DNA from 3 places in the Streptomyces sp. NPDC051172 genome. Region 1 is predicted to be linked to each of the others. Evidence: riboswitches for the same ligand, from Rfam matches in the RefSeq annotation. Region 1 holds a riboswitch; each other region holds the start of a gene.

Region 1 (10,056 bases):
GGATCTTCGCGGCCTCGGTGGTGGTCCTCGGCATCAGCTTCGCCTTCCTGAGCACCGACCACACCGACGACTACAGCACCCCGAACGGCAACGCGGGCATGATCATCCTGCTGCTGAACGCCGTGGCGTGCGCCGGCTACTACCTCTACGCGGACATACGTCACTTCGGGCCGGGTCCCACCGGCCACCCGATGGCCCCGGGCATGGGCTACGGCTACCCGCAGCCCCCGTCGCCGTACGCGGCCACGCTCCCGCAGACGCCCGTGGTGGCCGCGCCCTCCACGCCCGTACCGCCGCCCCCGCCGCCGCAGCGCCCCGCGCCCGCCCGTATCGACCAGGTGCGCGCCGAACTCGACGAGCTCAGCGACTATCTGCGCCAGCACCCGGGCCACTCCGACGGCAACCACGAGGGCGGAAGGTGACCGTGGCGGCAGGACGGGTCGTCGCCGGCCGCTATGCGCTGTCCACGCTGATCGGGCAGGGCGGCATGGGCCAGGTCTGGACGGCGTACGACGGGCGGCTCGACCGGCGCGTCGCGGTGAAGCTGCTGCGCCCCGACAAGGTGGCCGGGCAGGAGGCCGACGAGCTGCGCCGCCGCTTCGTGCGCGAGTGCCGGGTGACCGCGCAGGTCGACCACCCCGGCCTGGTCACCGTGCACGACGCGGGCAGCGAGGGCGAGGAACTGTTCCTCGTCATGCAGTACGTCGACGGCGCGGACCTCTCCGACCATCTCGCCGAGCACGATCCGTACCCGTGGCAGTGGGCGGTCGCCGTCGCCGCGCAACTGTGCGCCGTGCTGAGCGCCGTGCACGCCGTGCCGATCGTCCACCGCGACCTCAAGCCCCGCAATGTGATGGTGAAGCAGGACGGCACGGTCACCGTTCTCGACCTCGGCGTCGCCTCCGTGATGGACGCCGACACCACCCGGCTCACCCACACCGGCACCCCCATCGGCTCGCCCGCCTACATGGCGCCCGAGCAGGCCATGGGCGGCGCGGTCGGCCCGTACACCGACCTGTACGCGCTCGGGGTGCTGCTGCACGAACTCCTCAGCGGCGACGTGCCGTTCGCGGGCTCCACGGCACTCGGCGTACTGCACCGGCACCTGTACGAGCCCCCGGTCCCCGTGCGCCGTATCCGCCCGGAGGTCCCCGAGGCGCTCGAAGCCCTGGTCCTGCGCCTGCTCGCCAAGGACCCGCAGCACCGCCCCGCCTCCGCCCAGGAGGTCTACGACCACCTGGAGCTGCTGCTGCCCGCGCGCGGCACGCCCACCGGGGCACCCCTCGACCCCACCCGCCCCTTCCTGCGCCCGCACGCCCCTTGGCCGGACCGCGCGCGCACGCCCGCGCCCCGGCTCGCGCCCGTCACCCCGCCCGTGGAGAAGGCGGAGAAACCGGACGTCGCCCGGGCCGTCGACGAGGTCAAGCGACTCCTCGGCGAGGGCCGCATCACCCAGGCCGTCGACATCCTCGGCGCGATCCTGCCGGCCGCCGCCGAACAGCACGGCGAGCACTCCCCGGTCGTCCGCACCCTGCGCAAGCAGTACGCGGCGACCCTCATGGACGACGGCCAGTACCGGCGCGCACTGCCCGAACTGCGCCGCCTCGCCGACGAACGCGCCGCCGAGGCGGGCCAGGCCGACCCGCAGTCGCTGCGCTTCCGCTACGAGGCCGCCCAGTGCCTGGAGTCCCTCGGTGAACCGGCGGCCGCGCTCGCCGAGTACCGCGCGCTGCTGCCGTACTACGAGAACCAGTACGTGGCCGGCGACCCCGAGCTCGCCCACGACGTCCGCCGCCGCATCGGGCACCTCCTGCTCGCCCTCGGCGACCGCGCAGCAGCGCACGACACACTCGCCCGGCTCCTGCTCGACGTGGAGCGCCTGCGCGGCCCCGGCCACCCGCTCGCGGCCGAAATCCGCCGCACTCTGGGGTGGTTGGGGCAGGTGCGAGGTTAGTTTTTACCGAGCCCTGAGGGATTATTGTGATCCTCGGGGGCTTATTTTTCCCGAAAGCATGACCGGGTCCGGATACGTTTCCGTTCGTTTTACGCCAGGCAACGCAGCACGCCTGGCAACGCACAATGCAGCCGACGCACAACCAGGGGTGGGGTACACATGGCAGGCCATCGGCAGTCCAAGAAGCGCAGATACATCACCTGGGCCGCCGCCGGTGCCGCCGTGGTCGCGGGAGCCGGCCTCGCCGCGCAGAGCTCCATGGCCGCCACCACCTGGCCCGCCCAGCAGACGTACACCGGCCGCGCCTTCGACACCTGTGCCGCCCCCTCCCTGGCCGCGATGAAGGCCTGGCACACCGGCTTCTACGGCGCCGCGGCCGTCTACGTCGGCGGCAGGAACCGCGGCTGCTCCCAGCCCAACCTCACCGCCTCCTGGGTGAAGTCGGTCAGCACGGTCGGCTGGAAGCTCATCCCGCTCTACGTCGGCGCCCAGCCGCCCTGCCAGTCCGGCTCCAGCCCCGAGAAGATCACCGCCACCACGGCCGCCTCCCTCGGCAAGACCGACGCGGACGACGCCGTGGCCAAGGCATCGGCGCTCGGTATGAAGGCCGGCAGCCCGATCTACCTGGACATGGAGTCGTACGACGTCACGAACACGTCGTGCAACAACGCCGTGCTCACCTATGTCCGCGCCTTCGACAAGGAGCTGCGCGCCAAGGTCTACCGCGCCGGCTACTACGGCTTCACCAGCTCCAGCGCGAAGGCCATCGCGAACGCCACCGACAAGACCGACCTGCCGGGCAACCTCTGGTACGCCCTGTGGGACAACCAGAACACCACGACCACGGACTGGCCGTTCGGCTCGACCCAGTACACGAACCACAGCCGCGGTCACCAGTACCTGGTCAACAGCAAGGAGACGCGGAACGGCTACACGATCACCGTGGACCGCGACGCATGGGACGCCCCGGTGGCCATCACCGGCTGAGCCCCGGCCCCCGCCGAGGCGCGACGGTGCCCGAAGTCGCGGTGAATCGTTGGTCGAATGGGTTGGCCACAGCCGACCCACTGCCTACCATCGATCACCGCAAGACTTTGTGCACCGTCGCACAATCTCCTCGGGAGGCTTCCTTGCACCGCCGCCGTCGCACCGCGCTCGTCCTCACCGCCGCGATCGCCGCCGCGGCCCCCGCCCTGACCGCCTGCGGAAGCGGTGCGCACCCCGGTGCGGCAGCCGTCGTCGGCGGTCAGCGGATCACCGTGGCGCAGCTTCAGACCCGGGTGAACGAGGTGCGCGCGGCGCAGCGGGCGGCCGTGAAGGACGACGCGCAGTACAAGCAGGCCGTCTCGCAGACCGCCGGACTCACCCGCGACACCCTGCACGGGATGGTCATCGACCGGGTACTGCACCGCGCCGCCCAGGACGCGGGCGTGAGCGTCACGCCCAAGGAGGTCCAGCAGATGCGCACGGGCCTGGAGCAGCAGGTCGGCGGCTCCAAGGCCCTCCAGACGGCCTGGCTCCAGCAGTACGGCGTCGCCCCGCAGCGCCTCGACGAGAACCTGCGCCTCCAGCTCGAGGCCCAGAAGCTGGCCCAGGCCCTCGGCGCCGACACCAGCAAGCCTGCCTTCTGGAACGCCCTGTCCAAGGCGTCCAGGGAACTCCACGTCGACCTGAACCCGCGCTACGGCACCTGGGACGTCCAGAAGAGCAGTCGCGTCGACGCGACGACCCCCTGGGTGCGAGAGGTCACGGCGACCGGGACGCAGCAGACGGCGTAACGGTCCTCCAGAGCCGCCGCCCCTGTGGACAGCGACCCGGCGGACCACGGCCCTGTGGACAACTTCCGGGGCTGTCGGCGGTGTGCGTTACGTTCGGATCGTGAACGCAACCAGCTCCGGACAGGCCCCCGGCCGCATCGTCCTGCTCACCACCAGCCACCGCGTCGCGCCCGGCCTGCTGTCCTGGCCCGCCTGGCAGGCCCTGCACGCCGCCGACCGCGTGCTGTGCTCGGACGGCACCCACCCGCAGCTGCCGTATCTGCGGGAGGCGGGCATACGGGTGGACGAGGCCGCCCCCGCCGCCGAGGAGCTGGTCGACACCTGCGCGGGCGGCCGTACGGTCGTGGTGGTCGCGACCGGCGAGGGCGAGCCGGCCCTCACCGACGGCCTGGCCCGCCTCGCCGGCTCCGGACGGATACAGATGCCGGAACTGGAGCTGCTCCCCGCCTCCTACGACCTCCCGGGCGCCCGCCTCCTGGACCTCGTCCAGGTCATGGACCGCATCCGCGCCGAGTGCCCGTGGTCGTCCCGGCAGACCCACAAGGGCCTGGCGAAGTACGGCATCGAGGAGGCGTACGAACTCGTCGAAGCGATCGAGGAGGGCGACCGCGACGAACTGCGCGAGGAACTGGGCGACGTCCTGCTCCAGGTGGTCTTCCACGCGCGGATAGCCGAGGAGGACCCGGACGCCCCCTTCTCCGTCGACGACGTGGCCGCCGGCATCGTCACCAAGCTCATCCACCGCCACCCGCACGTCTTCGGTGACGAGACCGCCGCCACGCCCGAGGAGGTCAAGGAGCACTGGCTGCGCACCAAGGCGGTCGAGAAGCAGCGCACCTCGGTGACGGAGGGCGTCCCGCTGGGCCAGCCGGGCCTGGCCCTCGCGGCGAAGCTGGCGTCGCGGGTGCGGACGGCCGGCCTTGAGGTTCCGCTGCCCCGAGCCGAGGGCGTCGGTTACGAGTTGCTCGGGCTGGCGGTGCGCGCCGAGGCGGAGGGCGTGGACCCGGAGGCCGCGCTGCGGGCGGCAGCCCGGGCCTACCGGGACGCGATCAAGGAGACGGAGGGCCGGATCCGCTCAGACGGCGGTGAAGCGCACGGGCAGGTCTCGTAGCCCGCGCATGATGAGCCCGCCCCGCCAGCGCAGCTCGGCGGGATCGGCGGCGAGCTCCAGATCGGGCAGCCGGCGCAGCAGCGTCTCCAGGGCGGTGCGGCCTTCGAGACGGGCCAGGGGGGCGCCGAGACAGTAGTGGATGCCGTGGCCGTATCCGAGGTGCTGGTTGTCCCGGCGGGAGAGATCGAGCGTGTCGGGCTGAGAGAAGCGTGCCGGGTCGCGGTCGGCCGCCGCCAGGACGACCAGGACGGGGTCGCCGGTGGCGATGCGCTGCCCGCCGATGGTCAGCGGCTCGGTGGCGAAGCGCCAGGTGGCCAGTTCCACCGGGCCGTCGTAGCGGAGCAGCTCCTCTATACCGGTGTCGAGCAGTGCGCCCTCACCGCGTCCGATCGACTCCTGGAGCCGCTGCCGCTGCCCGGGATTGCGCAAGAGCGCATAGGTCCCGTTGCCGATCAGGTTGATGGTGGTCTCGAAGCCGGCGAAGAGAAGCACGAAGCACATCGCGGCGGCCTCGTTCTCCGTGAGGTGCTCGCCGTGGTCGGAGGCGCGGATGAGGCCCGAGATCAGGTCCTCGCCGAGGTCACCCCGCTTGCGGTGGATGAGTTCGGCGAGATAGCCGCGGATCTTCTTCACGGAGCGGGCGACACCGCCGCGCGGCCCGCCGCCGTGGCGGATCATCATCCCCGCCCAGTCGCGGAAGTCGTCCTGGTCCTCGCGCGGCACGCCGAGCAGATCGCAGATCGCGTAGATGGGGAGGGGGAAGGCGAAGTCGTGGATCAGATCGGCCTCGCCGTGCGGCGCGAACCGGTCGATGAGGTCGTCCGTCAACTCCTGCACCCGCGGCGCGAATTCGGCCACCCGGCGCGGGGTGAACGCCTTGGAGACGAGGCGGCGCAGCCGGGTGTGGTCCGGCGGGTCGATATTGAGCAGATGCGTCATGAGATTGGCGCTGCGCTCACCCGGAATACCGGTCCTGCTCTTGCCCTGCGCGTCCTCGGCGTGATGCTCGGGGTTCTTCGAGAGCCGCCCGTCCGCGAGCGCCTGACGTGCGTCGGCGTAGCGGGTCACCAGCCATGCCTCGACCCCGCTGGGAAGTTTCGTCCAGTGGACGGGGGAGTGCTCGCGCAGCCAGGCGTAGGCCGGATACGGGTCGCCGGCGAATTCCCAGGTGAAGAGTTCGGGAGTGGTGTTCGGGACGTTCACGGGACGACCGTATCGGGAGCCCGCAGGTGGATGCGCCGCCGCAGCGAACGGGCCGAAGACGATGAGCGTTCAAGTCTGTGATCTTCACGTGATCTACGCGGCATTAACTTGTGACAAGTGATCGGCAGCCGCTACCTTCACGGACCAGCGCGGCGGTATCGAACGCCTGTCGGTGTCATGCGCCGCGCGGTTATCGCTGTCTCGTGAAAGGCCTCCGCATGCTCTCCGGGAACGGTCGACACCGTCGCCCCCGTCAGGCTCCGGCTCTCCTCGTCGCCGCCGGAGTGACCGGCTCCGCCATCGCGATCCCGCTCTTCGCCGCGGGCGGCGCCAGCGCCGCCGACGGCACCACGTGGGACAAGGTCGCCCAGTGCGAGACCGGCGGCTCCTGGAGCGAGAACAGCGGCAACGGGTTCTACGGCGGGCTCAAGTTGACCCAGGAGAACTGGGAGAAGTACGGCGGCCTCGACTACGCCCCCCGGGCCGACCTCGCCAGCCGCAACCAGCAGATAGCCGTCGCCGAGAAGCTCCTGGACGACCAGGGGGTCGGCGCCTTCCATACCTGCGGACTGACCTCCGGGCTCACCAAGGACTCGGGTTCGGCCGCCGTCGACACCGGTGTGCTGGTCGGCGGTTCCGGTTCGTCCGATTCATCCGGGGCATCCGACTCGACCGGTCTGTCCAACTCCTCGGGCGGCGCCTCCGATGGGTCCTCTTCGTCGGATTCGTCCTCCGGCTCGCCCTCCAGTGCCTCGCCTTCGTCCTCTGTGAGCGCGACGGACAACTCCACCGAATCCGGCACATCTGCCTCGCCGTCCACCTCTCCGTCCAAGAAAGCCGCGGGCAACTCACAGGGCTCCGACCGCTCGTCGACAGACAGGACGAAGGGGGATGACTTGGACAATCCCGAGCCTCCGGCGTCCACTTGGACCCTCGTCGACACCGGTACGACCGGCACCGGCCGCCACCGTGGCGCCAGCGCCGACGAGGCGGCAGACAAGACCGTCGGCAAGACCGTCGACAAGACCAAGGCCGACGGCGGCACGGGTGGCGCGTACACCGTCCACGCCGGCGACACCCTCGCCTCCATCGCCGACTCCCTTGGCCTGGACGGCGGGTGGCGAGCGCTCTACGCCGAGAACAAGAAGGCCATCGGCACCGACCCGAACCACATCTTCGCCGGTCAGACCCTGAAACTCGGTGCCGAATAGGGCGAAAAGCAAAGGGAGTTCACGTCATACTTCGCCACTGAATGTCCGGTTTGGTGAAAGTGTGGGATGAGTCTCAGAAGCCCTGATCGTCTTTGAAATTCGACGGATCGCGTGTCTACCGTCGTCACCGCTCGTCAACACGAGCCCCGGCTGCCGCAACGCCGAATCCTGCCAGCGGCCGTACGGGAACAGTCGTCGCGTAATGCGCCGTAGGCAGGAGCGGGGGACCCAAGGTAGGTGCCTGCCCGGGCAGTTGACGGGCGGCTAGGGGTGTAGCCGTGTCTCGTGAGAGCGAGAGCACGACCGGGCAACTCAACCGGCCCGAACCCGACAGCTCACCTCGCAGGCGTCGGTGAGGGGATCGAACCATGCTGTTTTCCGGTAAGGGCAAGCACCGTCGTCCGTCCAAGGCCACCCGGGCCGCCGCGCTGGCCGGCGTCACCGGTGTCGCCATCGCCGCTCCGCTGATGGCGGCCGGCAACGCCTCCGCCGCCACCGCCTCCGAGTGGGACACGGTCGCCCAGTGCGAGTCCGGCGGCAACTGGGCCATCAACACCGGGAACGGCTACTACGGCGGCCTGCAGTTCTCCGCCTCCACCTGGGCCGCGTACGGCGGCACCGCCTACGCCCCGCAGGCCAACCAGGCCTCCAAGGCGCAGCAGATAGCCGTGGCCGAGAAGGTCCTCGCCGCGCAGGGCAAGGGCGCCTGGCCGGTCTGCGGCACGGGCCTGTCCGGTGCCGCCTACAACGGCAGCGCCCCCGCCACGAACACCACCCGCTCCACGGACTCGCAGGCCGCCTCCCGCTCCGCCGAGCGCCCGGCCGCGAAGACCGAGAGCACGAAGACCCAGAAGAGCACGAAGACCGTCACCACCCCGACCGGCAAGAAGGTCAAGAAGGGCGACGGCGAGTACAAGGTCGTCAAGGGCGACACCCTCAGCTCGATCGCCGAGAAGCACGGCGTCAAGGGCGGCTGGCAGAAGCTGTTCAAGCTGAACAAGGACATCGTCCAGGACGCCAACCTGATCTACCCCGGCCAGCAGCTGCACCTGAAGTGACACAGGGCTGACGGTCACCCCCCGCCCCCAGGGGGCTCCCCGCTCCGGTGCGTGTTCCCCCGTACGCACCGGAGCGGGGTTCTTTTTGCTCCCCCTCTTTGTTCCGTTCGGAAACAATTTACTCTCGGTTCTGCCCAAGAGGTGGTCGGCAACGTGGCCGATCGGCCTCAGGCGGTTAGGCTCATCCCGCAGAGCCACCGCGCTACTGCCGTAGCCGTGTCACATCCAAGAAGGAGATGCTCGTGCCGTCCATCGACGTCGTCGTAGCCCGGGAAATCCTGGACTCCCGAGGCAACCCCACGGTCGAGGTCGAGGTCGGCCTCGACGACGGCAGCACGGGTCGTGCCGCCGTCCCGTCCGGCGCCTCCACGGGCGCCTTCGAGGCCATCGAGCTCCGCGACGGTGACCCCAACCGCTACCAGGGCAAGGGTGTCGAGAAGGCCGTCCTCGCCGTCATCGAGCAGATCGGCCCGGAGCTGGTCGGCTACGACGCCACCGAGCAGCGCCTGATCGACCAGGCCATGTTCGACCTGGACGCCACCGACAACAAGGGCTCCCTCGGCGCCAACGCCATCCTCGGTGTCTCCCTCGCCGTCGCCCACGCCGCCTCCGAGGCCAGCGACCTGCCGCTCTTCCGCTACCTGGGCGGCCCGAACGCGCACCTGCTGCCGGTGCCGATGATGAACATCCTGAACGGCGGCTCGCACGCCGACTCCAACGTGGACATCCAGGAGTTCATGATCGCCCCCATCGGCGCGGAGTCCTTCTCCGAGGCCCTGCGCTGGGGCGCCGAGGTCTACCACACCCTCAAGAAGGTGCTGAAGACCAAGGGCCTGTCCACCGGCCTCGGCGACGAGGGCGGCTTCGCCCCGAACCTGGAGTCCAACCGCGCCGCGCTCGACCTCATCATCGAGGCCATCAAGCAGGCCGGCTACGTCCCCGGCCAGCAGATCGCGCTCGCGCTCGACGTCGCCGCGTCCGAGTTCTACAAGGACGGCAAGTACGAGTTCGAGGGCAAGTCCCGCTCGGCCGCCGAGATGACCGAGTACTACGAGGAGCTCGTGGCGGCCTACCCGCTCGTCTCCATCGAGGACCCGCTGTTCGAGGACGACTGGGCCGGCTGGAAGGTCATCACCGACAAGCTGGGCGACAAGGTCCAGATCGTCGGCGACGACCTGTTCGTCACCAACCCGGAGCGCCTGGCCCGCGGCATCGAGGAGGGCACCGCCAACGCCCTGCTCGTCAAGGTGAACCAGATCGGCTCGCTCACCGAGACCCTGGACGCCGTCGAGATGGCCCAGCGCAACGGCTTCAAGTGCATGATGTCCCACCGCTCCGGCGAGACCGAGGACGTCACCATCGCCGACCTCGCCGTCGCGGTGAACTGCGGCCAGATCAAGACCGGCGCCCCGGCCCGCTCGGACCGCGTCGCCAAGTACAACCAGCTGCTGCGCATCGAGGAGATCCTCGACGACGCCGCGGAGTACGCGGGCCGCTCGGCCTTCCCCCGGTTTCGCTCTGCGAACTATTAAACACAGCAAGGGCTGACCCAACCTGGGCTAAGCCTTAGCCAGTCGTACGTACGTCCCCGTACCGGTCCCGTACCGTGTGCGGGGACGTACGCACGTGTGACGGGAGGCGGGGACATGGCCGTGAAGGACCGGGACCGGTTCTCCACCGCGACCAGGATCAGGCTGCTCGGCGAGCAGACGGCGGCCCGGGTCTACCGCTCCCAGACCAA
Region 2 (10,056 bases), on a different contig from region 1:
CGCGCTGCTGGACGCGGCCCGGGGGCGTACGGATCTGCGGCCGGCGGCGCTGGCGTTCGCAGGGCCGCGCGCCGTGTGGCTCGCCCGGCTGAACCCCGACTGGCGGTTCGCCCTGCGTGCCACCCCGGGCGGGGGCGCCGCCCTGCCGCGCCCCGAGGACACGGAGCAGACCCTGCGCCTGTGGGAGGAGGGCCTGTTCGCCGAGCGGGTCGCGCTCCTGTCCGCCATACGCGCCCGCGAGCCCGCCGCCGCCCGCGAACTGCTCACCACGACCTGGTCGACGGAGCGGGCCGAGGACCGCCTGATGTTCCTCGACTCGCTGCGCACGGGACTCGGTCCCGAGGACGAGCCCTTCCTGGAACAGGCGCTGGCCGACCGCAGTCGCAACGTGCGGGCGACGGCGGCAGAGTTGCTCTCCGCACTGCCGGGTTCGGCGCTCGCCGCGCGGATGGCCCTGAGAGCCGCGGCCTGTGTGGCCGTCGACCACACGGGCGACTCACCGGTGATCAGCGTGGAGGCTCCGCACGAGTGCGATGCGAGCATGGAGCGCGACGGTGTCGTGGCCAAGGCTCCGGCAGGGCGGGGTGAACGGTCTTGGTGGTTCGGCCAGTTGGTGGAGGCGACACCGCTCGGGAGCTGGTCCACGCGGCTGGGCGGGCGTACGCCAGGGCAGATCGTGGCGCTGCCGGTGACGGACGACTGGCAGAGCGAACTGCACGCGGCCTGGTGCCGGGCCGCCGTGCGGCAGCGGGACCCCGAGTGGGCCCGGGCGCTCCTCGGAACCCCGTCCGCCCCGGAGGCCGGCGGTCCGGGCGCGGTGTCGCTGGCCGAGCGCGCCAAGCTGCTCGGCACGCTGAGCGCCGCCGAACGGGCCGACTGGGTGGCCGGTTTCATCGCGGCCCATGGCCTGTCCGAGGCGTTTCAGCTGCTCGGGGTGTGCGCGGTGCCCTGGTCTGCGCCGCTCGGGCGGGCGGTGGTGGACGCGCTCAACATCGCGCGGGACGCGGGAAGTTACCCATGGAGCTTCAGCGGAGTGATGGGCCTGGCCGAACGCTGCCTCGACCCCTCCGAGGCGAGCCGCCTCGACGGCCTGCTGGCGATACCCGACGAGACGGAGGACGCATCACCGGGGGCGGGCGGCTACTGGGCGGAGGCGTTCCAGCGCCTGGTCACGACCCTGCGGTTGCGGGCAGCGATGACAGAAGAGCTGGAATCGGCGTAGGACTGCCCTGCGGCGGCAGACGCTCCTCGGAGCCGGTCGGTACCCATCAGCCCGTCCAGCATTTGCGGACTAGGCCGTTCAGGCCGACACGGGGGTCTGGGGGCAGAGCCCCCAGGCCCGGTCACCCAGGCCCACCCGCACAAGACAACCGCCCCACCGCGGGAGGCCTACGCTCCGGCAGGCTGACGGACATTCGCCCGCACCCAGTCCACGATCGACTGCGTCGTGGCCCCGGGGGTGAAGATCTCCGCGACGCCCTGCTCCTTCAGCGGAGCGATGTCCGCCTCGGGGATGATCCCGCCCCCGAAGACCAGGATGTCCTCAGCGTCCCGCTCCTTGAGCAGCTTGATCACCGCGGCGAAGAGCGTGTTGTGGGCACCGGACAGGATCGACAGCCCGATCGCGTCGGCGTCCTCCTGGATCGCGGTGTCGACGATCTGCTCGGGGGTCTGGTGAAGGCCCGTGTAGATGACCTCCATACCGGCGTCGCGCAACGCACGCGCGATCACCTTGGCCCCGCGATCGTGGCCGTCGAGCCCCGGCTTGGCCACCACCACGCGGATCGGACCGGCTGCCACACCCATCACTGCCTCCATGAAGCGACTGCATCCATCCCTACCGACAAGTACTGGGTACCCGAACCGGCCGGGAAAGTGAACGAACGTTATCGCCAGCATCCCGCAACCCGCAGTTTCGCGGTGAAGACAGAGGGGGAAATCACACGATGGGACACGTTCACCGCGCACCGTTCCGGCGGGAACACGCGCAAAGGGAGCCGCAAAGAGGTCGCCGCACCACCGCGCCGCAGGCCGCGCGCCGTGGCGATGCGGGGTGTCGGCTATGCCGTGAAGGGCCGCCGACCGCCTTCCTCGCGGCCTCCCACGAGGGCACACGGGGGACAGAGGCGTCCTCCTGCGTGCCGACAGGAGGTCGGCCATGAAGGTCACGAGGGCAACGCTGCCCTTTCTCCCGCTCTGCCAGCGACTGCTCCCGAGCAGACTGGCGGGACTCTCCCTGGCCCTGCTGAAGGCGACCGCCCTGGAACTCGCGATCCTCGCAGGACACCTCCTCCTCTATCCCTCCGGCGTCACACAGGAACGCCGAGGGTCGTCGATCCCGCTCCCGTCGGCGGACGGCGCCGCTCAGCTGCCGTCCGAGGCCAAACCCCCGGTCGTCCTCCTGCACGGCTTCATCGACAACCGCTCGGTCTTCGTGCTGCTGCGCCGCAGCCTCGTCCAGCACGGCAGGCAGCAGATCGAGTCGCTCAACTACTCGCCGCTGACCTGCGACATCCGCACCGCGGCCGAACTTCTGAGCCGGCACATAGAAGAAATCTGCGAGCGCACGGGCAGCAGGCAGGTCGACATCGTCGGACACAGCCTCGGCGGACTGATAGCGCGGTACTACGTGCAGCGCCTGGGCGGTGACATCCGCGTCCGCACGCTGGTGACGCTCGGCACCCCGCACTCCGGCACCCGGGTGGTGCCGCTGGCGAACGCGCACCCGATCGTCCGCCAGATGCGCCCCGGCTCGGAGCTGCTCGAGGAGCTGACCCGGCCCGCGCCGGGCTGCCGTACGCACTTCGTGAGTTTCTGGAGCGACCTCGATCACCTGATGGACCCCCTGGAGACCGCCTGTATCGACCACCCCGACCTGATGGTGCAGAACGTGAGGGTGAGCGGGATCGGACATCTCGCCCTGCCCGTGCACCCGGCCGTCGCGACCGGGATACGGCAGGCTCTCGACACCGAGCGGACAGGAGCAGAAGCCGCCGCGCACGCCGACGGCCTGACAGTTGCCTGACCACGTCCTTTTACAGCCGCGTCCGGTACGACCACATCCCGCACAGCCTGCCTACGGCCCTGGGACGGCGCCCGGACAGCGCCCGCACGGCTATGCGACAGCCATTTGGCCTCGAACATCCTTCGAACACAGGCCAAAGCCGTGCCCGTCGTCCCCCGAAACACGGCCGAATGCCCGTTTCCTGCGCGCACGAAACCTGTTGAAGATTGTCGAGCCCGCGTACCGCCGGGTACAGTCACCGCACTGCTCTGGCAGCCCCTGTTGTCGAGGCGAAAGAGAAGTTGGTGAACGACCGTCACCCGTCGGGGACCATGACCCCGGCTCCGGCTTCCGACGCCGCCTCGGCGCACTACGCGTCGTACGGCACGCAGGAAGCCCAGTACGGCGACTTCACCACGTACGGCGACTACGACTCCAACGGTTTTGCGACCGGCAGCCACGCCACCGCGACTTTCGCCGCAGACCCCCTGTTCGGCAGCCTCCCGGGCGAGAGCACGGGTTCGTACGACTCCGGACACTGGGCCACCGGCGGCCAGCAGACCCTGAACTACGACGCGTACGCGGCACAGCACCATGCCGCCTACGACACGGGCGTGTACGACACGACCGCCTGGACCGCCGGCTACCAGCCGCTTGCCGCCATCCCGCCGCAGGCCACCGGGCACGACGTCTCAGGTCAGTGGGATGCGAACGCCTGGCTGCAGCCCGACCATTCGGGCGGCCACGCCGACCAGACCCAGCAGTGGGAATGGGGCACCCAGGCCTTCGACACCGGCGCATACGACGCCACGCAGTGGAACTCGGAGGGCCCCGAGGCCGGTGACACCGCCGCGCCCGCCGGACCCGTCGACGACTACGAGCAGCAGGCCGAGCAGGGTCCGTACGACGAATCCGCTCCGGACGGCGGCCAGTCGAACGCCACCGGGGAGCTGCCCTCGGCGGCCCCGCTCCTCGACGAGCAGGAAGAGGCCACGTCGGCACCGGCGGCGCGCGCGGGCTCCCGCAGCGGGGCCCGTTCCCGCCGTCGCGCGCCCGCCAAGCGGTCCGCGCTGCTGACCATCGCCGTGCCCTCGGCGTGTGTGATGGGCGTGGCCGGTATCGCCGCCGCCTCCGTGGGCACGTTCACCGGCGACCAGGGCACCTCGACGACCGCGTCGGACGCACATGCGGTGAAACCATCCACCGCCAACAACAAGCTGGACACCCAGCTCCGGAGCCTCTCCGCCGGCGCCGACGACTTCGCCGACCGGGCGAGCCGTACCCAGGAGCGCATCGACCTCAAGACGCAGCAGGAGGCCGAGAAGAAGAAGGCGGCAGCGGAGGCGGCCCGCAAGGAGCGGCTGCGCCCGAAGTACGTCCTTCCGGTGACGCAGAAGGGGCTCAGCGCCTACTTCGGCCAGGCCGGCATCAACTGGATGTCCGTGCACACCGGCATCGACTTCCCGGTCTCGTACGGCACTACGGTGATGGCAGCGACCGACGGCACCGTCCGCACGCAATGGAACAGTGCGTACGGAAACATGATGATAGTGACCGCGAAGGACGGCACGGAGACGTGGTACTGCCACCTCTCCAGCTATCGCGTCGCCTCCGGTACGACGGTCAAGGCCGGCGACCCGATCGCGTACTCCGGGAACTCCGGCAACTCGACCGGCCCGCACCTGCACTTCGAGGTCCGCCCGGGCGGGGGCTCGGCGATCGACCCGCTGCCGTGGCTGCGGAGTCACGGGCTGGACCCGACGTAGGAGAGCTGGGGGCTGCGCCCCAGACCCCTCATCCGGCCTGAACGGCCTCGTCCTCAAACTCCCCCACTACGGGCTGTAGGTCACCGGCAGTTACAGCTTCTCGACCGGTGCGTACCGCAGCAGCAGGCGCTTCGGCTTGGTGTCGCCGAAGTCGATCGTCGCCTCGGCGTTGCCGCCCGTGCCCTTCACGGCCACGACCGTGCCGAGCCCGAACTGGTCGTGTGTGACGCGGTCGCCCACGGCCAGCGAGACCACCGGCTTCTCGGAGGCGCGGCTCGTGGCGAAGCCGGACGCGCCCGACGCCGACGAGCGCGATCGGGAGGACGACAAGGAGGCGGCCAGGCCCGACGCCGGGCCGGAGGAGACCGGGGCGGCGGCGCCCGTCCGCTTCCAGTCGACGTGCTGTGCCGGGATCTCCTCCAGGAACCGGGAGGGCGGGTTGTACGACGGCTGCCCCCACGCGCTGCGCAGCGACGACCGGGTCAGATACAGCCGCTCACGCGCGCGCGTGATGCCGACGTACGCGAGCCGCCGCTCCTCCTCCAGTTCCTTGGTCTGGCCGAGGGCGCGCATGTGCGGGAAGACGCCGTCCTCCATGCCCGTCAGGAAGACCACCGGGAACTCGAGGCCCTTGGCGGTGTGCAGGGTCATCAGGGTGATGACTCCGGAGCCGTCCTCCTCCTCGTCGGGGATCTGGTCGGAGTCGGCGACCAGCGCGACGCGTTCCAGGAAGTCGGCGAGAGAGCCCGGCTCCTCGCCTTCACCGGACTCCTGCTCGAACTCCAGGGCCACGGCGGCGAGTTCCTGGAGGTTCTCGATGCGGGTCTCGTCCTGCGGGTCGGTGGAGGCCTGCAACTCGGCGAGGTAGCCGGTACGTTCGAGGATCGCCTCCAGTACGGTCGCCGGGCCCGCGCCGGACTCGACGATCGTCCGGAGGTCCTCCATCAGTGTGTTGAACCGCTTGACGGCGTTGGCCGAACGTGCGGCCATGCCGTACGCCTCGTCGACGCGGCGCAGCGCCTGCGGGAAGCTGATCTTCTCCCGCTGGGCGAGGGCGTCGATCATCGCCTCCGCGCGGTCGCCGATACCGCGCTTGGGGACGTTGAGGATGCGGCGCAGCGGCACCGAGTCCTCGGGGTTGGCCAGCACCCGCAGGTAGGCCAGGACGTCCCGGACCTCCTTGCGCTCGTAGAAGCGGACACCGCCGACGACCTTGTAGGGCAGGCCGACGCGGATGAAGACCTCTTCGAAGACACGGGACTGGGCGTTGGTGCGGTAGAAGACGGCGACGTCTCCGGCCTTCGCCTCGCCGGCGTCCGTGAGACGGTCTATCTCGTCGGCGACGAACTGCGCCTCGTCGTGCTCCGTGTCGGCCACGTAGCCGGTGATGCGGGCGCCCGCGCCCGCGTTGGTCCACAGGTTCTTGGGGCGGCGGGACTCGTTGCGCTCGATGACGGCGTTGGCCGCGGAGAGGATCGTCTGGGTGGAGCGGTAGTTCTGCTCCAGCAGGATCGTCGTCGCGTCCGGGTAGTCCTCCTCGAACTGGAGGATGTTGCGGATCGTCGCACCGCGGAAGGCGTAGATCGACTGGTCGGCGTCGCCCACGACGCACAGTTCGGCGGGCTGGAGGTCGTACTCGTTCGGCGGTACGTCAGCTTCGTCGGCGCGCGTGCCGGTGCCGACGAGTTCCCGTACGAGCGCGTACTGGGCGTGGTTGGTGTCCTGGTACTCGTCGACCAGGACGTGCCGGAAGCGGCGGCGGTAGTGCTCGGCGACGTCCGGGAAGGCGCGCAGCAGGTTGACCGTCGTCATGATCAGGTCGTCGAAGTCGAGGGCGTTCGCCTCGCGCAGCCGCGACTGGTACATGGCGTAGGCCTGGGCGAGGGTCTTCTCGAAACCGTCGGCGGCCTGGGCGGCGAAGTCCTCCTCGTCGATCAGCTCGTTCTTCAGGTTCGAGATCTTGGCGCTGAAGGACTTCGGCGGGTAGCGCTTGGGGTCGAGGTCCAGGTCGCGGCAGACGAGGGCCATCAGGCGCTTGCTGTCGGCTGCGTCGTAGATCGAGAAGGAGGAGGTGAAGCCGAGCTTCTTCGACTCCCTCCGCAGGATGCGCACGCACGCGCTGTGGAAGGTCATCACCCACATCGCGTTCGCCCGCGGGCCGACGAGCTGCTCGACGCGCTCCTTCATCTCGCCCGCGGCCTTGTTGGTGAAGGTGATCGCGAGGACCTGGCCGGGATGCACGTTCCGCTCGCCCAGGAGGTACGCGATGCGGTGGGTGAGCACGCGGGTCTTGCCGGAGCCGGCGCCGGCCACGATGAGCAGGGGGCCGCCGGAGTGGACGACGGCCGCGCGCTGGTTCTCGTTCAGCCCGTCCAGGAGTGCGGCCGGGTCGATCGCCGGGCGGGGGGCGCCGTTGCGGTAGTAGTCCTCCCGGTCCGGGGGCACGTCGAACTTCCCGCCGAACAGATCGTCCGGAACCGGCTCCGGTCCGTGATCGTCCTCGGGCGGCGGCGGAGGTTCCTCCTCGTGCCCGCGGGGGGCCTGGAGGTTCGCCAGGAAGCTGTCGTCAAAGAGGCTGCTCATCGCTCTCCGAGTCTAGGGTGCCCCACTGACAGCCCGCCGCCGCCCTGAGAACATCGCCGGAATCCGCGGGCTCCCCTGGGCCTCCACGGGCGCAGAATCCCTGGTGCTTCCAGACCTGAACGCCAGACGTCCTCTGCTCTCCAGAACCGTGCCATCACGGACCGTAATCGAACAAGTCGAGGCGTGGACCGAAGCGAGTGGACGCTGCCGCTCCGACAGAAATACCACCAGGACGGCACATATCATCCCGAATTGACGAGCGCATGCGACCTGCTGACCGAAGGTCACGAAAATGTATCGGGCATATCGAACATCAACCTTCACAGGGGCCACACGAGTTGGCTACCGTTCCGGCAGGCCGCACGACCCCCACCGGCGAACGTCGCCGGGCCGCGCGGCCTCCGCCGAGTCCGGTGCGCCGCCGCGCATCCGGAGCCGGGGACCCACACCGACCTTGGGGTGAATCGGTCCTCCTCCCTTTCGGGGCACGGACCGTAGGGCAACCCTTCCGAACCACCCGCCCGAACCCGACAGCTAACTCGGTAGGCGGAGCATGGAAGGAGTCGCCTCCCTTGGCGTCGCACCGCAAGTCGCGCCCCGCGGGTTCGCGCGTAGCAGGTATACGCACCCCCGCCCTCGCCACGGCCGCCCTCACCTCGGTGGCCCTGCTGTCCCAGTCCGCGAACGCCGCCCCCGCCGCGGACGGCAAGCCCAGCCTCGAAGAGGTCGAGAAGAAGGTCGACGACCTCTACCGCCAGGCGGAGTCGGCCACCGAGAAGTACAACGCGGCCAAAGAGAAGACCACGAAGCAGCGCAAGAACGTCGACACCCTCCTCGACGACGTCGCCAAGCGCATGCAGAAGCTCAACGAAGAGCGTGACCGGCTCGGTTCCTTCGCCGCGGCCCAGTACCGGACCGGAGCCGCCGCACCCGACACGGCGACCTTCCTGCTCGCGGACTCCCCGCAGGACTACTTCGACCAGACGCAGCTGATGGGACGGCTGACCTCTCGCCAGAAGAGCGCGGTCGACGAGTACTTCACCGAGCAGTCCGCGACGATGAAGAAGCGTCAGGAGGCATCCAAGAGCCTTGAGTCGCTCACCGCGACACAGAGCGACCTGCAGACCGCCAAGTCCACGGTGCAGAAGAAGCTCTCCGACGCGCGCGAGCTGCTGTCGAAGCTGACCGCCGACGAGAAGGCGCGGCTCGCGGCGATCCAGAAGCAGCAGGAGGAGGCGGCGGCCCGCAAGGCCGCTGAGCTGGCGAAACAGCAGGCGGCGGCGGAGAAGGCCAAGGAAGAGGCCGCGGCCCGGGACGGCGGCTCCGCCTCGGGCTCGGGATCCACCTCCACCAGCGACTCCTCCTACGCCACCAAGGCCGAGAAGGCGCTCGCCTTCGCCCGGGCACAGATCGGCAAACCGTACGTCTGGGGCGCCACCGGCCCCGGCTCCTACGACTGCTCCGGCCTCACCCAGGCCGCCTGGAAGGCCGCCGGCGTCTCCCTCCCGCGCACCACCTACGACCAGGTCAACGCCGGCACGACGGTCTCGCTGACCGACGCTCAGCCCGGCGACCTGATCTTCTTCTACGACGACATCAGCCACGTCGGCGTCTACATCGGCAACGGCATGATGATCCACGCCCCGAAGCCCGGCGCGTACGTCCGCGAGGAGTCGATCTACTACGGCGGCGAATCGATCATCCACAGCGTGGTGCGGCCTGCCTGAGGCAGGAGAGCAGGGCACGCGCGCGTGGGGACAGTTTGTGATGCACGCGCGCGTGGCCCGGCCTCAACCCGCGCCGCACTCCTTGGCATCGGCCCCATGTCCGGCCCGACCTTCCGCCACGCCTGGTGGGCGCAGCGTTCGCCGGCGGCCGGGGCCGCCGTGCCGGCGACCGGCAGTGTGTCGCTCGGACTGCATCCGACGGGGTACGAGGTGCTGTCGCGGATCGTCCTGGGCCTGGCCTGTGTCGCCTGGGCGGTGCTTGCGGCGGGCTTCGGTGCCCGGCTGGTGCGGGAACCGGTGAGGTGGCGGGCGGAGGCGGGGCGCCGGGGGCGCTGACCGCCGTCGCGGCGACCACCGTCCTCGGAACCCGGTTCTGCGCCCTCGGACGGCAGACCCCAGCCGAGGCCCTGCTCGCGCCGGCTGCCGTGCTGTGGCCGCTGCTGCTGGTGCAGGTCGCACGGCACTGGCGGCGTCACATGCCGGGCGCGGTGCTCGGCGCCACACTCGCCGGGGTCCAGGCGACGGCACGGCTCGCGCGCGCGGCGCCGGCGCTGTTCTGACTCGGGCTCGTCCTCTACGCCTGCGTGCTGGCCCTCTTCGATCTGCGACAGGTGACGCAAGGGCTGGGCGACCAGTGGGTGGCGGGCGGTGCGCTCGCCATCTCGGCGCTCGCCGGAGCGAGGCTCGTCGCGGCGGACAGCGCGCGCCTGTACCTGTGGGACGACGACGACCGCGGTGTCCTGCGCGCCGTCACCGTGTCGCTGCTCGTGCTGGACCTGGCCTGGTACGCCGTACTGCTCGTCGCCGAGGCGGTCCGGCCGCGGCGCGGCTACGACGTGCGGCGCTGGGCGACCGTTTTCCCGCTGGGGATGACGGCGACGGCCGTGCTGTCCGTCGCCGCCGTCCTCGACGCGCCATGGCTGAAGGGACCCGGTCAGGTGCTGCTGTGGATCGCGGTGGCTGCGTGGCCGGCCGT
Region 3 (10,056 bases), on a different contig from region 1:
CGCTCCCTCGCCGACCGCGCAGCCGTCGTCCCGGCCACCTATGGCCGCATCGATCCCGAGTTCCTCTTCGACTGCAGGCCCGGCGAGGAGCGCATCGGGCAGCTGTCCTTCGACGACCTGCACGAACACGGCAAGCACGGGGAATCCGGCGAGCACGGCCACGCCGATCACCTGCACACGGCCTACGACAGTCTGTCCTTCAGCTCCGAAGTGCCCCTGGACCCACGCCGGTTGATGGAGTTCCTCGACAGCAGGCCCGAGGGGCTGTACCGGATCAAGGGGTACGTCGACTTCGGGGCGTACGACGCCCACAACCGTTACGCCGTGCACGCGGTGGGGCGTTTCCTCCGGTTCTACCCGGAGCCCTGGACGCCGGGCGATGCCCGCCTCACCCAGCTGGTCCTCATCGGCTCGGGCATCGACGCGTCCGCCCTCGGCAAGGAACTCGAGGCGTGCAACAGCGACGCCCCGCACACCGCCGACGAGCACGGTATGTGGGGCGTCCTGCGCTACGTACAGGATCCGGAAGAGGACCTCGTGGAGCCGCCGGCCTAGACGGGGCCCGCCACCACCGCCACCGTCTTCGCCAGGGACACGCCCGAGCCGTCGCGGCGCGGGTCGAGCTCCGGGAGGTCGGCCGGCGTGCCGTTCTTCTGCGCCGCCTTGGCCGGGACGGGGCCCGCCCAGGCCAGGGACAGGCAGTCCTCGCCCTTCAGGAACCGCTGGCAGCGCACACCGCCGGTGGCGCGGCCCTTGCGCGGGTACTGGTCGAACGGGGTCAGCTTGGCCGTCGTCTGGACCGAGTCGTCGAGCGTGCCGCGCGAGCCCGCGACCGTGAAAACGACCGCATCCGCCGCCGGGTCCACCGCCGTGAAGGAGATGACCTTCGCGCCCTCGGTGAGCTTGATGCCCGCCATACCGCCCGCCGGACGGCCCTGGGGGCGGACCTGTGAGGCCTGGTAGCGCAGCAGCTGCGCGTCGTCCGTGATGAAGACCAGGTCCTCCTCGCCGGTGCGCAGCTCGACCGCGCCGACGATCCGGTCGCCGTCCTTGAGTGTGATGACCTCCAACTCCTCCTTGTTGGACGGGTAGTCGGGGACCACACGCTTGACGACGCCCTGTTCGGTGCCGAGGGCGAGACCGGGGGAGGACTCGTCCAGCGTGGTCAGGCAGACCACCGTCTCGCCGTCCTCCAGGGAGAGGAACTCCGACAGAGGCGCCCCGCCGGAGAGGTTCGGCGCCGACGCCGTGTCCGGCAGCTGGGGAAGGTCGACGACGTTGATCCGCAGGAGGCGGCCGGAGGAGGTCACCGCGCCGATCTCGCCGCGTGCCGTCGCCGGGACCGCCGACACGATCACGTCGTGCTTGGTGCGCCGGGCGTCGGCGTCCTCCGGGAAGGGCTCGCCGTTCGACGTGCGGGCCAGCAGGCCAGTGGAGGACAGCAGCACCCGGCACGGGTCGTCCGCGACCTGCAGCGGTACGGCGGCCGCCGGGGCGCCCGAGGCCTCCAGCAGGACCGTACGCCGCTCGGTGCCGAACTTCTTGGCCACCGCGGCCAGTTCGGAGGAGACCAGCTTGCGCAGCTCCGCGTCCGACTCCAGGATCCGGGTCAGCTCCGCGATCTCCGCGTTCAGCTTCTCCTTCTCCGACTCCAGCTCGATGCGGTCGTACTTGGTGAGACGGCGCAGCGGCGTGTCGAGGATGTACTGGGTCTGGATCTCCGAGAGCGAGAAGCGCTCCATCAGGCGCTCCTTCGCCTGCGCGCTGTTCTCGCTGGAGCGGATCAGCCTGATGACCTCGTCGATGTCGACGAGAGCCGTCAGCAGGCCCTCCACCAGGTGCAGCCGGTCGCGGCGCTTGGTGCGGCGGAACTCGCTGCGGCGGCGCACGACCTCGAAGCGGTGGTCGAGGTAGACCTCCAGGAGCTCCTTGAGGCCCAGGGTGAGCGGCTGGCCGTCCACCAGTGCGACGTTGTTGATGCCGAAGGACTCCTCCATCGGCGTCAGCTTGTACAGCTGCTCCAGGACGGCCTCCGGCACGAAGCCGTTCTTGATCTCGATGACCAGGCGCAGGCCGTGCGCGCGGTCGGTGAGGTCCTTGACGTCGGCGATGCCCTGGATCTTCTTGGAGCCGACCAGGTCCTTGATCTTGGCGATGACCTTCTCGGGACCGACCGTGAAGGGCAGTTCGGTGATGACCAGGCCCTTGCGGCGGGCGGTGACGGTCTCGATCTCGACCGTGGCACGGATCTTGAAGGTGCCGCGGCCCGTCTCGTACGCGTCCCGGATGCCGGCGAGGCCCACGATGCGGCCGCCGGTGGGCAGGTCCGGGCCGGGAACGTGCTTCATCAGGGTGTCGAGGTCCGCGGCGGGGTAGCGGATCAGGTGCCGGGCGGCCGCGACGACCTCGGCGAGGTTGTGCGGCGGCATGTTCGTCGCCATGCCGACCGCGATGCCCGACGAGCCGTTCACCAGCAGGTTCGGGAAGGCCGCGGGCAGGGCGACCGGCTCCTGCTCCTGGCCGTCGTAGTTGGGCGCGAAGTCGACCGTGTCCTCGTCGATCGACTCCGTCATCAGGCTCGTCGCCTGGGCCTGGCGGCACTCGGTGTACCGCATGGCGGCCGGCGGGTCGTCGTTGCCCAGGGACCCGAAGTTGCCGTGGCCGTCGACGAGCGGCACGCGCATGGAGAAGGGCTGGGCCATGCGCACCAGGGCGTCGTAGATCGACGCGTCACCGTGCGGGTGCAGCTTGCCCATGACCTCGCCGACCACGCGCGCGCACTTCACATAGCCGCGGTCGGGGCGCAGTCCCATCTCGTTCATCTGGTAGACGATGCGGCGGTGGACCGGCTTGAGACCGTCGCGGGCGTCGGGCAGGGCTCGGGAGTAGATGACCGAGTACGCGTACTCGAGGAAGGAGCCCTGCATCTCGTCGACGACGTCGATGTCGAGGATGCGCTCCTCGAACGAGTCGTCGGGCGGCGGGGTCTTCGTGCTGCGGCGGGCCATCGCTGCCGGCTCCTCTTTTCTGGCTGCTCGCGCTGAAGCGTGAACGGGTTCTGACGCGACCATTGTGGACCGCGGCACTGACAACGCGGACGAGGACCTGGCGTCGAAGTAGGTTCCCGGCGTGGCGGAAGGCTACGCGATCCGCTGTGGGCGTATGTCGTGCGGGAACTTCGCCGACGATCTGCACGCTTGCATACAGTGGCAGGACCGGCAGGAAAACCGCGGTTCGAACCACCGCATCCGCGAGGCGAAGGGACGTACATGCCCATGGGTCACACGGCCACAGACCAGGCAGGCACCGGGGGCCTGACAGCGACCGAGCACCGTCTGGCCAACGGCCTGCGCGTGGTGCTCTCAGAGGATCACCTGACCCCGGTCGCGGCGGTGTGCCTCTGGTACGACGTCGGCTCGCGCCACGAAGTCAAGGGACGTACCGGCCTGGCTCACCTTTTCGAGCACCTGATGTTCCAGGGCTCCGGGCAGGTCAAGGGCAACGGGCACTTCGAGCTGGTGCAGGGCGCCGGCGGCTCGCTGAACGGCACCACCAGCTTCGAGCGCACCAACTACTTCGAGACCATGCCCGCCCACCAGTTGGAGCTCGCCCTCTGGCTGGAGGCCGACCGGATGGGCTCCCTGCTCGCCGCCCTCGACGACGAGTCCATGGAGAACCAGCGGGACGTCGTCAAGAACGAGCGCAGGCAGCGCTACGACAATGTGCCGTACGGCACGGCCTTCGAGAGGCTGACCGCCCTCGCCTACCCGGAGGGCCACCCCTACCACCACACGCCGATCGGCTCGATGGCCGACCTGGACGCGGCGACCCTGGAGGACGCGCGCGCGTTCTTCCGCACGTACTACGCGCCCAACAACGCCGTCCTCTCGGTCGTCGGTGACATCGACCCGGAGCAGACGCTCGCCTGGATCGAGAAGTACTTCGGGTCCATCGCCTCGCACGACGGGAAGCCGGAGCCCCGCGACGGCTCGCTGCCGGAGATCATCGGTGAGCAGCTGCGCGAGGTCATCGAGGAGGAGGTCCCGGCGCGCGCTCTGATGGCGGCCTACCGGCTGCCGCAGGACGGCACGCGCGAGGCGGACGCCGCCGACCTGGCGCTCACCGTCCTCGGCGGCGGCGAGTCCTCCCGCCTCTACAACCGGCTGGTGCGCCGCGACCGTACGGCCGTCGCGGCCGGATTCGGCCTGCTGCGGCTGGCCGGAGCACCCTCCCTGGGCTGGCTGGACGTGAAGACCTCCGGTGACGTCGAGGTGCCGGTCATCGAGGCCGCCATCGACGAGGAGCTCGCCCGGTTCGCCGCCGATGGCCCCATGGCCGAGGAAATGGAGCGTGCCCAGGCCCAGTTGGAGCGCGAGTGGCTGGACCGGCTCGGCACGGTCGCGGGCCGCGCCGACGAACTGTGCCGGTTCGCCGTCCTGTTCGGCGACCCTCAGCTCGCGCTGACCGCCGTGCAGCGCGTCCTGGAGGTGACGGCCAAGGAGGTCCAGGAGGTCGCCAAGGCCCGCCTGCGCCCCGACAACCGCGCGGTGCTCGTCTACGAGCCGCTCTCGCCCGAGTCCGCGGAGCACGCCCAGGACGAGGACTTCCCCGAAGACCCCGAGTCCGAAGCCACGGTGGAAGCCACCGACCAGAACGAGGAGGCGGCCAAGTGACCGAGCTCGCCACGATGCAGTTCCACCCGCAGCCCCGGGCGGGCGAGGCCAAGCCGTGGGCGTTCCCGTCCCCCGAGCGCGGCGCGCTCGACAACGGCCTGACCGTCCTGCGCTGCCACCGCCCCGGCCAGCAGGTCGTCGCCGTCGAGGTGCTCCTGGACGCACCCCTGGAGGCCGAGCCGGCCGGTTTCGAAGGCGTCGCCACGATCATGGCCCGAGCCTTCTCGGAGGGCACCGACAAGCACTCCGCCGAGGAGTTCGCCGCCGAACTGGAGCGCGCCGGCGCGACCCTGGACGCGCACGCCGACCACCCGGGCGTACGTCTGAGCCTCGAGGTCCCGGCCTCCCGTCTCGCCAAGGCGCTCGGGCTGCTCGCCGACGCCCTCAGGGCGCCCGCGTTCGCAGACAGCGAGGTCGAGCGGCTGGTCCGCAACCGCCTGGACGAGATCCCGCACGAGCTGGCCAACCCCTCGCGCCGTGCCGCCAAGGAGCTCTCCAAGGAGCTGTTCCCGGCGACCTCGCGCATGTCGCGCCCGCGCCAGGGCACCGAGGAGACGGTCGAGAAGATCGACGCGGCGGCCGTACGCGCCTTCTACGACCGCCATGTCCGGCCCGCCACGGCCACCGCCGTCGTCGTCGGCGACCTCACCGGCATCGACCTGGACGCGCTGCTCGGCGACACCCTGGGCGCCTGGACCGGCTCCAGGGCCGAACCCCGCCCCGTGCCGCCGGTGACCGCCGACGACACCGGGCGCGTGATCATCGTCGACCGTCCGGGCGCCGTCCAGACGCAGCTGCTCATCGGCCGCGTCGGCGCCGACCGGCACGACCGCGTGTGGCCCGCCCAGGTGCTCGGCACGTACTGCCTCGGCGGCACCCTCACCTCGCGCCTGGACCGCGTCCTGCGCGAGGAGAAGGGCTACACCTACGGTGTGCGCGCGTTCGGCCAGGTCCTCAGGTCCGCCCCGGACGGCTCCGGTGCCGCGATGCTCGCCATCAGCGGCTCCGTCGACACCCCGAACACCGGCCCGGCGCTGCAGGATCTGTGGACGGTGCTGCGCACGCTCGCCGAGGGCGGCCTCACCGACGCCGAGCGCGATGTCGCCGTCCAGAACCTCGTCGGTGTGGCGCCGCTGAAGTACGAGACCGCGGCGGCCGTCGCGAGCACGCTGGCCGACCAGGTCGAGCAGCACCTGCCCGACGACTACCAGGCGACGCTGTACCAGCAGCTCGCCGCGACCGGCACCGTGGAGGCCACCGCGGCGGCCGTGAGCGCCTTCCCGGTGGACCGTCTGGTGACGGTTCTCGTCGGTGACGCGGCCCAGATCAAGGAGCCCGTCGAGGCGCTCGGTATCGGTGAAGTCACGGTGGTGTCGGCCGAGTAGCGGCACGCGCGCGTGGGGTGGCCCTGGTGACGGATGCGTTACCAGGGCCCTCTTATGTCCGAATTGGCGGAGAATCGAAGGAGAGTTGCCTGTCTGCCCTGTGTGATGCGCTACAAACAGCGTGATCCGTTTGGGGATTGAAAGCGGCCCCGCTTAGCGTCTTCCGGGCTGTCCGTCAGGCACCGCGCCGCATCCGCGGCACCGGACAGCCATCGCCGAGTCCCCGTACGGCGCGAGCCAGGGGAGCCGGGGACCCATCGCAGTCCCCTGGGGTGAATCGGACGCCCGCGCGTGCAGCGAGGGGGTCCGTAGGAGACCTTCCTGCTCCGAACCCGTCAGCTAACCCGGTAGGCGAGAGGGAAGGAAAGGACCAGCCACCACATGGCGTTCACGCGCGCCACCGGGAAGCGTCGTCGCCCCGCACGGACGCACCGCACCACCACCCGCGCCGCCGGGGTCGCGGCCCTCGCCGCCACCGGCGTCATCGGTACCCTCGCGGCCCCCGCGCTCGCCGCCGACACCTCCGTCGAGCAGACCGGCCTCACCCCCGTCATCACCATCGGCGACACGATCGCCAACAGGATCGAGGCCCAGGCCGACGCCCAGAAGCAGGCCGCCGAGGAGGCCGCGCTCAAGAAGGCGGCCCAGGAGGCGGCACGCGAGAAGGCCGCTGCCCAGGCCAAGCAGGAGCGCGAGGCCAAGGAGCGCGCCGCCCGCGAGGCCGAGCGCAAGCGCCTCAACACGTTCGTGGCGCCGATCTCGAACTCGTACGTCTCCACCGGCTACCGGGCCAGCAGCTCGCTGTGGTCCTCCGGCAGCCACACCGGCATCGACTTCCACGCCGCGAGCGGCACGCCCGTGCACGCGGTCGGCGCCGGCACCGTCGTCCAGACCGGCTGGGGCGGCGCCTACGGCAACCAGATCGTGATCAAGATGAACGACGGCACGTACACCCAGTACGGCCATCTGTCGTCCATCGGCATCTCCGTGGGCCAGACGGTCACCCCGGGCCAGCAGATAGGCCTCTCCGGCGCGACCGGCAACACCACCGGACCGCACCTGCACTTCGAGGCCCGTACGACCCCCGAGTACGGCTCGGACATCGACCCCGTCGCCTACCTGCGCTCGCACGGCGTGAACGTCTGACGGCGCATCGCAAGATCTCCTTCCGGCCCCGGCTCCCGAGCCGGGGCTTTCGGTGTTTCTGCCGCCCCGCTGTCCAAAAAATATCCATGGATTCCGGCCCGCCGTCGGAAATTCCGGCTCCGTGCAATAGAGTCACCGATACACGTCAATCATCGACGTTTCACGGGGATTAAGTCGGAGGTCGGTCATGCGTATTCCGGCGCACTCGGTGTGCACGGCGATCCGGGACGACATCGTCGCCGGTGTCTACGAGCGTGGCAGCCGGCTCACCGAGGAACTCCTCGCGCGCCGCTACGGCGTCTCGCGCGTCCCCGTGCGCGAGGCGCTGCGCACGCTGGAGGCCGAGGGCTTCGTGGTGACCCGGCGGCACGCGGGCGCGTGCGTCGCGGAACCGACCGAGCAGGAGGCCGCCGACCTGCTGGAGATGCGCATGCTCCTGGAACCGCTCGGCGCCTCCCGGGCCGCCCAGCGGCGCACCGACGCCCATCTCAAGGTACTGCGCGGCCTGGTCAGGCTGGGTCAGGAGCGGGCCAGGAGGGGCAACAGCGAGGATCTGCGCTCCCTGGGAGGCTGGTTCCACGAGACGCTGGCCCAGGCCTCCGGCAGCCCCGCGCTGACCTCGATGCTGACCCAGCTGCGCCACAAGATCGCCTGGATGTACGCCGTGGAGGCACCGGTCGACCCCGGGCAGTCCTGGGCGGAGCACGGGGCGATCGTCGACGCCGTGGCCCGCGGCGACAGCGAGCGCGCGCGGGCGGTCACGACGCTGCACACCGAGCGCTCGACCGCGGCGCACCGGCTGCGCTTCGGCGGAGAGGGCCGCGCGAACGGTGTGAGGAACTCGCAACATGCCGTAAACATGTCGGGCCTGCGGCATTAACACGGGCGCCGTATACAAAGAAGCAACAATTCGCGGGGCATTATTTCTGCTGCCCGCGACCGGTAATTCCGCCGCCCCTGTGCGGGAAAAGCAAAGGGCCCGCCCGGCAATTCGGACGAGCCCTTCTGTGGTGCCGTGATCAGACGGTCTCGGGAAGCTCCTCGAGTCCCTCGGACACCAGCTTCGCCAGTCGGTCGAGGGCGACGTCCGCACCCTCGGCCTCGGAGGCGAGGACGATCTCCTCGCCGCCCTGGGCGCCCAGGCCGAGAACGGCCAGCATGGAGGCCGCGTTGACGGGGTTGCCGTCGGCCTTGGCGATCGTCACCGGGATACCTGCGGCCGTGGTGGCCCGGACGAAGATGGAAGCGGGGCGGGCGTGGAGGCCCTCGGCCCAGCCGACGTTGACGCGGCGCTCAGCCATGTGATGCTGCCCTTCAGTGTCTCAGGGTTGTCTAGACCAGTTTCCCACACGTGAAACGTCTCCGGAGCAGTCCTGTGTCCCGTCCGGGGTGGGCAGTCGGACCGCGGCCTCGGCCCGACTTCCGTCCTTGTTCTCTTCTCAACGGACTGCCGTGTTCTCCACAGACTGCCTCGCGCCGTTGTCGGACGCGAGCCGTACTCTGGGGCCCATGCAGACCTCGTCGGACCGGCACGAGTACCCCGCCCACTGGGAGGCCGACGTGGTGCTGCGCGACGGCGGCACCGCGCGCATCCGCCCCATCACCGTTGATGACGCCGAGCGCCTGGTCAGCTTCTACGAGCAGGTTTCGGACGAGTCGAAGTACTACCGCTTCTTCGCGCCCTACCCTCGTCTGTCCGCCAAGGACGTCCACCGCTTCACGCACCACGACTTTGTGGACCGGGTGGGACTCGCGGCCACGGTCGGCGGCGAGTTCATCGCCACCGTACGCTATGACCGCATCGGCACCGACGGCCTGCCCGCGTCAGCCCCGGCCGACGAGGCCGAGGTCGCCTTCCTCGTGCAGGACGCCCACCAGGGGCGCGGCGTCGCCTCCGCCCTCCTCGAACACATCGGCGCGGTCGCCCGGGAGCGTGGCATCCGCCGCTTCGCCGCCGAGGTGCTGCCCGCCAACAACAAGATGATCAAGGTGTTCACGGACGCCGGGTACACCCAGAAGCGCAGCTTCGAGGACGGCGTCGTACGCCTGGAGTTCGACCTCGAACCCACCGACCGTTCCCTCGCCGTCCAGCGCGCGCGTGAGCAGCGCGCCGAGGCGCGGTCCGTACGACGGCTGCTCGTGCCCGGCTCCGTCGCCGTCGTCGGCGCCGGCCGCACAGCCGGAGGCGTGGGCCGCAGCATCCTCGACAACATCCGCGACGCCGGCTTCACCGGGGCGCTGTACGCCGTGAACAAGGCGCTCCCCGAAGACGTCAAGGAGCTCGACGGCGTCCCCGCCCACCGCTCCGTCCGGGACATCGACGGTCCCGTCGACCTCGCGGTCGTCGCCGTGCCTGCCGAGCACGTCCCCGAGGCGGTCACCGAGTGCGGAGAGCACGGCGTGCAGGGACTCGTCGTCGTCTCCGCCGGGTACGCCGAGAGCGGGCCCGAGGGGCGCGAGCGCCAGCGCGAACTCGTACGGCACGCGCGCACGTACGGCATGCGGATCATCGGGCCGAACGCCTTCGGGATCATCAACACGTCCTCCGAGGTACGGCTGAACGCCTCACTCGCCCCGGAGATGCCCCGCCCCGGCCGGATCGGCCTGTTCGCCCAGTCCGGCGCCATCGGCATCGCGCTGCTGTCCCGGCTGCAGCGACGCGGCGGCGGTGTCACCGGAGTCACGGGCGTGTCCACCTTCGTGTCGTCCGGCAACCGCGCGGACGTGTCCGGCAACGACGTGATCCAGTACTGGTACGACGATCCCGACACCGATGTCGTCCTCATGTACCTGGAGTCCATCGGCAACCCGCGCAAGTTCACCCGCCTCGCCCGTCGCACGGCCGCCGCGAA

The links. Region 1 has a riboswitch for cyclic di-AMP ahead of AB0N07_RS38490 (transglycosylase family protein). Riboswitches for the same ligand answer to the same signal wherever they lie in the genome.
Region 2: linked by a shared signal. The riboswitch ahead of AB0N07_RS21920 (NlpC/P60 family protein) and the one ahead of AB0N07_RS38490 (transglycosylase family protein) in region 1 are both predicted to bind cyclic di-AMP.
Region 3: linked by a shared signal. The riboswitch ahead of AB0N07_RS21780 (M23 family metallopeptidase) and the one ahead of AB0N07_RS38490 (transglycosylase family protein) in region 1 are both predicted to bind cyclic di-AMP.

The regions. Positions count from the first base shown of each region.
Region 1 is NZ_JBFBBE010000099.1:15,266-25,321, reverse strand. It holds gene AB0N07_RS38525 (hypothetical protein) at 1-422, shown strand, start outside; gene AB0N07_RS38520 (protein kinase) at 461-1,954, shown strand; gene AB0N07_RS38515 (glycoside hydrolase domain-containing protein) at 2,114-2,941, shown strand; gene AB0N07_RS38510 (SurA N-terminal domain-containing protein) at 3,085-3,732, shown strand; gene AB0N07_RS38505 (nucleoside triphosphate pyrophosphohydrolase) at 3,833-4,843, shown strand; gene AB0N07_RS38500 (cytochrome P450) at 4,808-6,046, opposite strand; gene AB0N07_RS38495 (transglycosylase family protein) at 6,265-7,257, shown strand; cyclic di-AMP (ydaO/yuaA leader) riboswitch at 7,453-7,621, shown strand; gene AB0N07_RS38490 (transglycosylase family protein) at 7,626-8,315, shown strand; gene eno (phosphopyruvate hydratase) at 8,552-9,847, shown strand; gene AB0N07_RS38480 (septum formation initiator family protein) at 9,962-10,056, shown strand, end outside.
Region 2 is NZ_JBFBBE010000035.1:745-10,800, reverse strand. It holds gene AB0N07_RS21945 (DUF5691 domain-containing protein) at 1-1,222, shown strand, start outside; gene AB0N07_RS21940 (cobalamin B12-binding domain-containing protein) at 1,390-1,806, opposite strand; gene AB0N07_RS21935 (alpha/beta fold hydrolase) at 2,159-3,025, shown strand; gene AB0N07_RS21930 (M23 family metallopeptidase) at 3,310-4,770, shown strand; gene pcrA (DNA helicase PcrA) at 4,861-7,353, opposite strand; cyclic di-AMP (ydaO/yuaA leader) riboswitch at 7,746-7,917, shown strand; gene AB0N07_RS21920 (NlpC/P60 family protein) at 7,926-9,080, shown strand; partial or broken gene AB0N07_RS21915 (tellurite resistance/C4-dicarboxylate transporter family protein) at 9,177-10,056, shown strand, end outside.
Region 3 is NZ_JBFBBE010000034.1:56,114-66,169, reverse strand. It holds gene AB0N07_RS21800 (GTP-binding protein) at 1-555, shown strand, start outside; gene AB0N07_RS21795 (DNA topoisomerase IV subunit A) at 552-3,008, opposite strand; gene AB0N07_RS21790 (pitrilysin family protein) at 3,270-4,673, shown strand; gene AB0N07_RS21785 (pitrilysin family protein) at 4,670-6,058, shown strand; cyclic di-AMP (ydaO/yuaA leader) riboswitch at 6,262-6,427, shown strand; gene AB0N07_RS21780 (M23 family metallopeptidase) at 6,440-7,204, shown strand; gene AB0N07_RS21775 (GntR family transcriptional regulator) at 7,392-8,084, shown strand; gene AB0N07_RS21770 (HPr family phosphocarrier protein) at 8,224-8,505, opposite strand; gene AB0N07_RS21765 (GNAT family N-acetyltransferase) at 8,714-10,056, shown strand, end outside.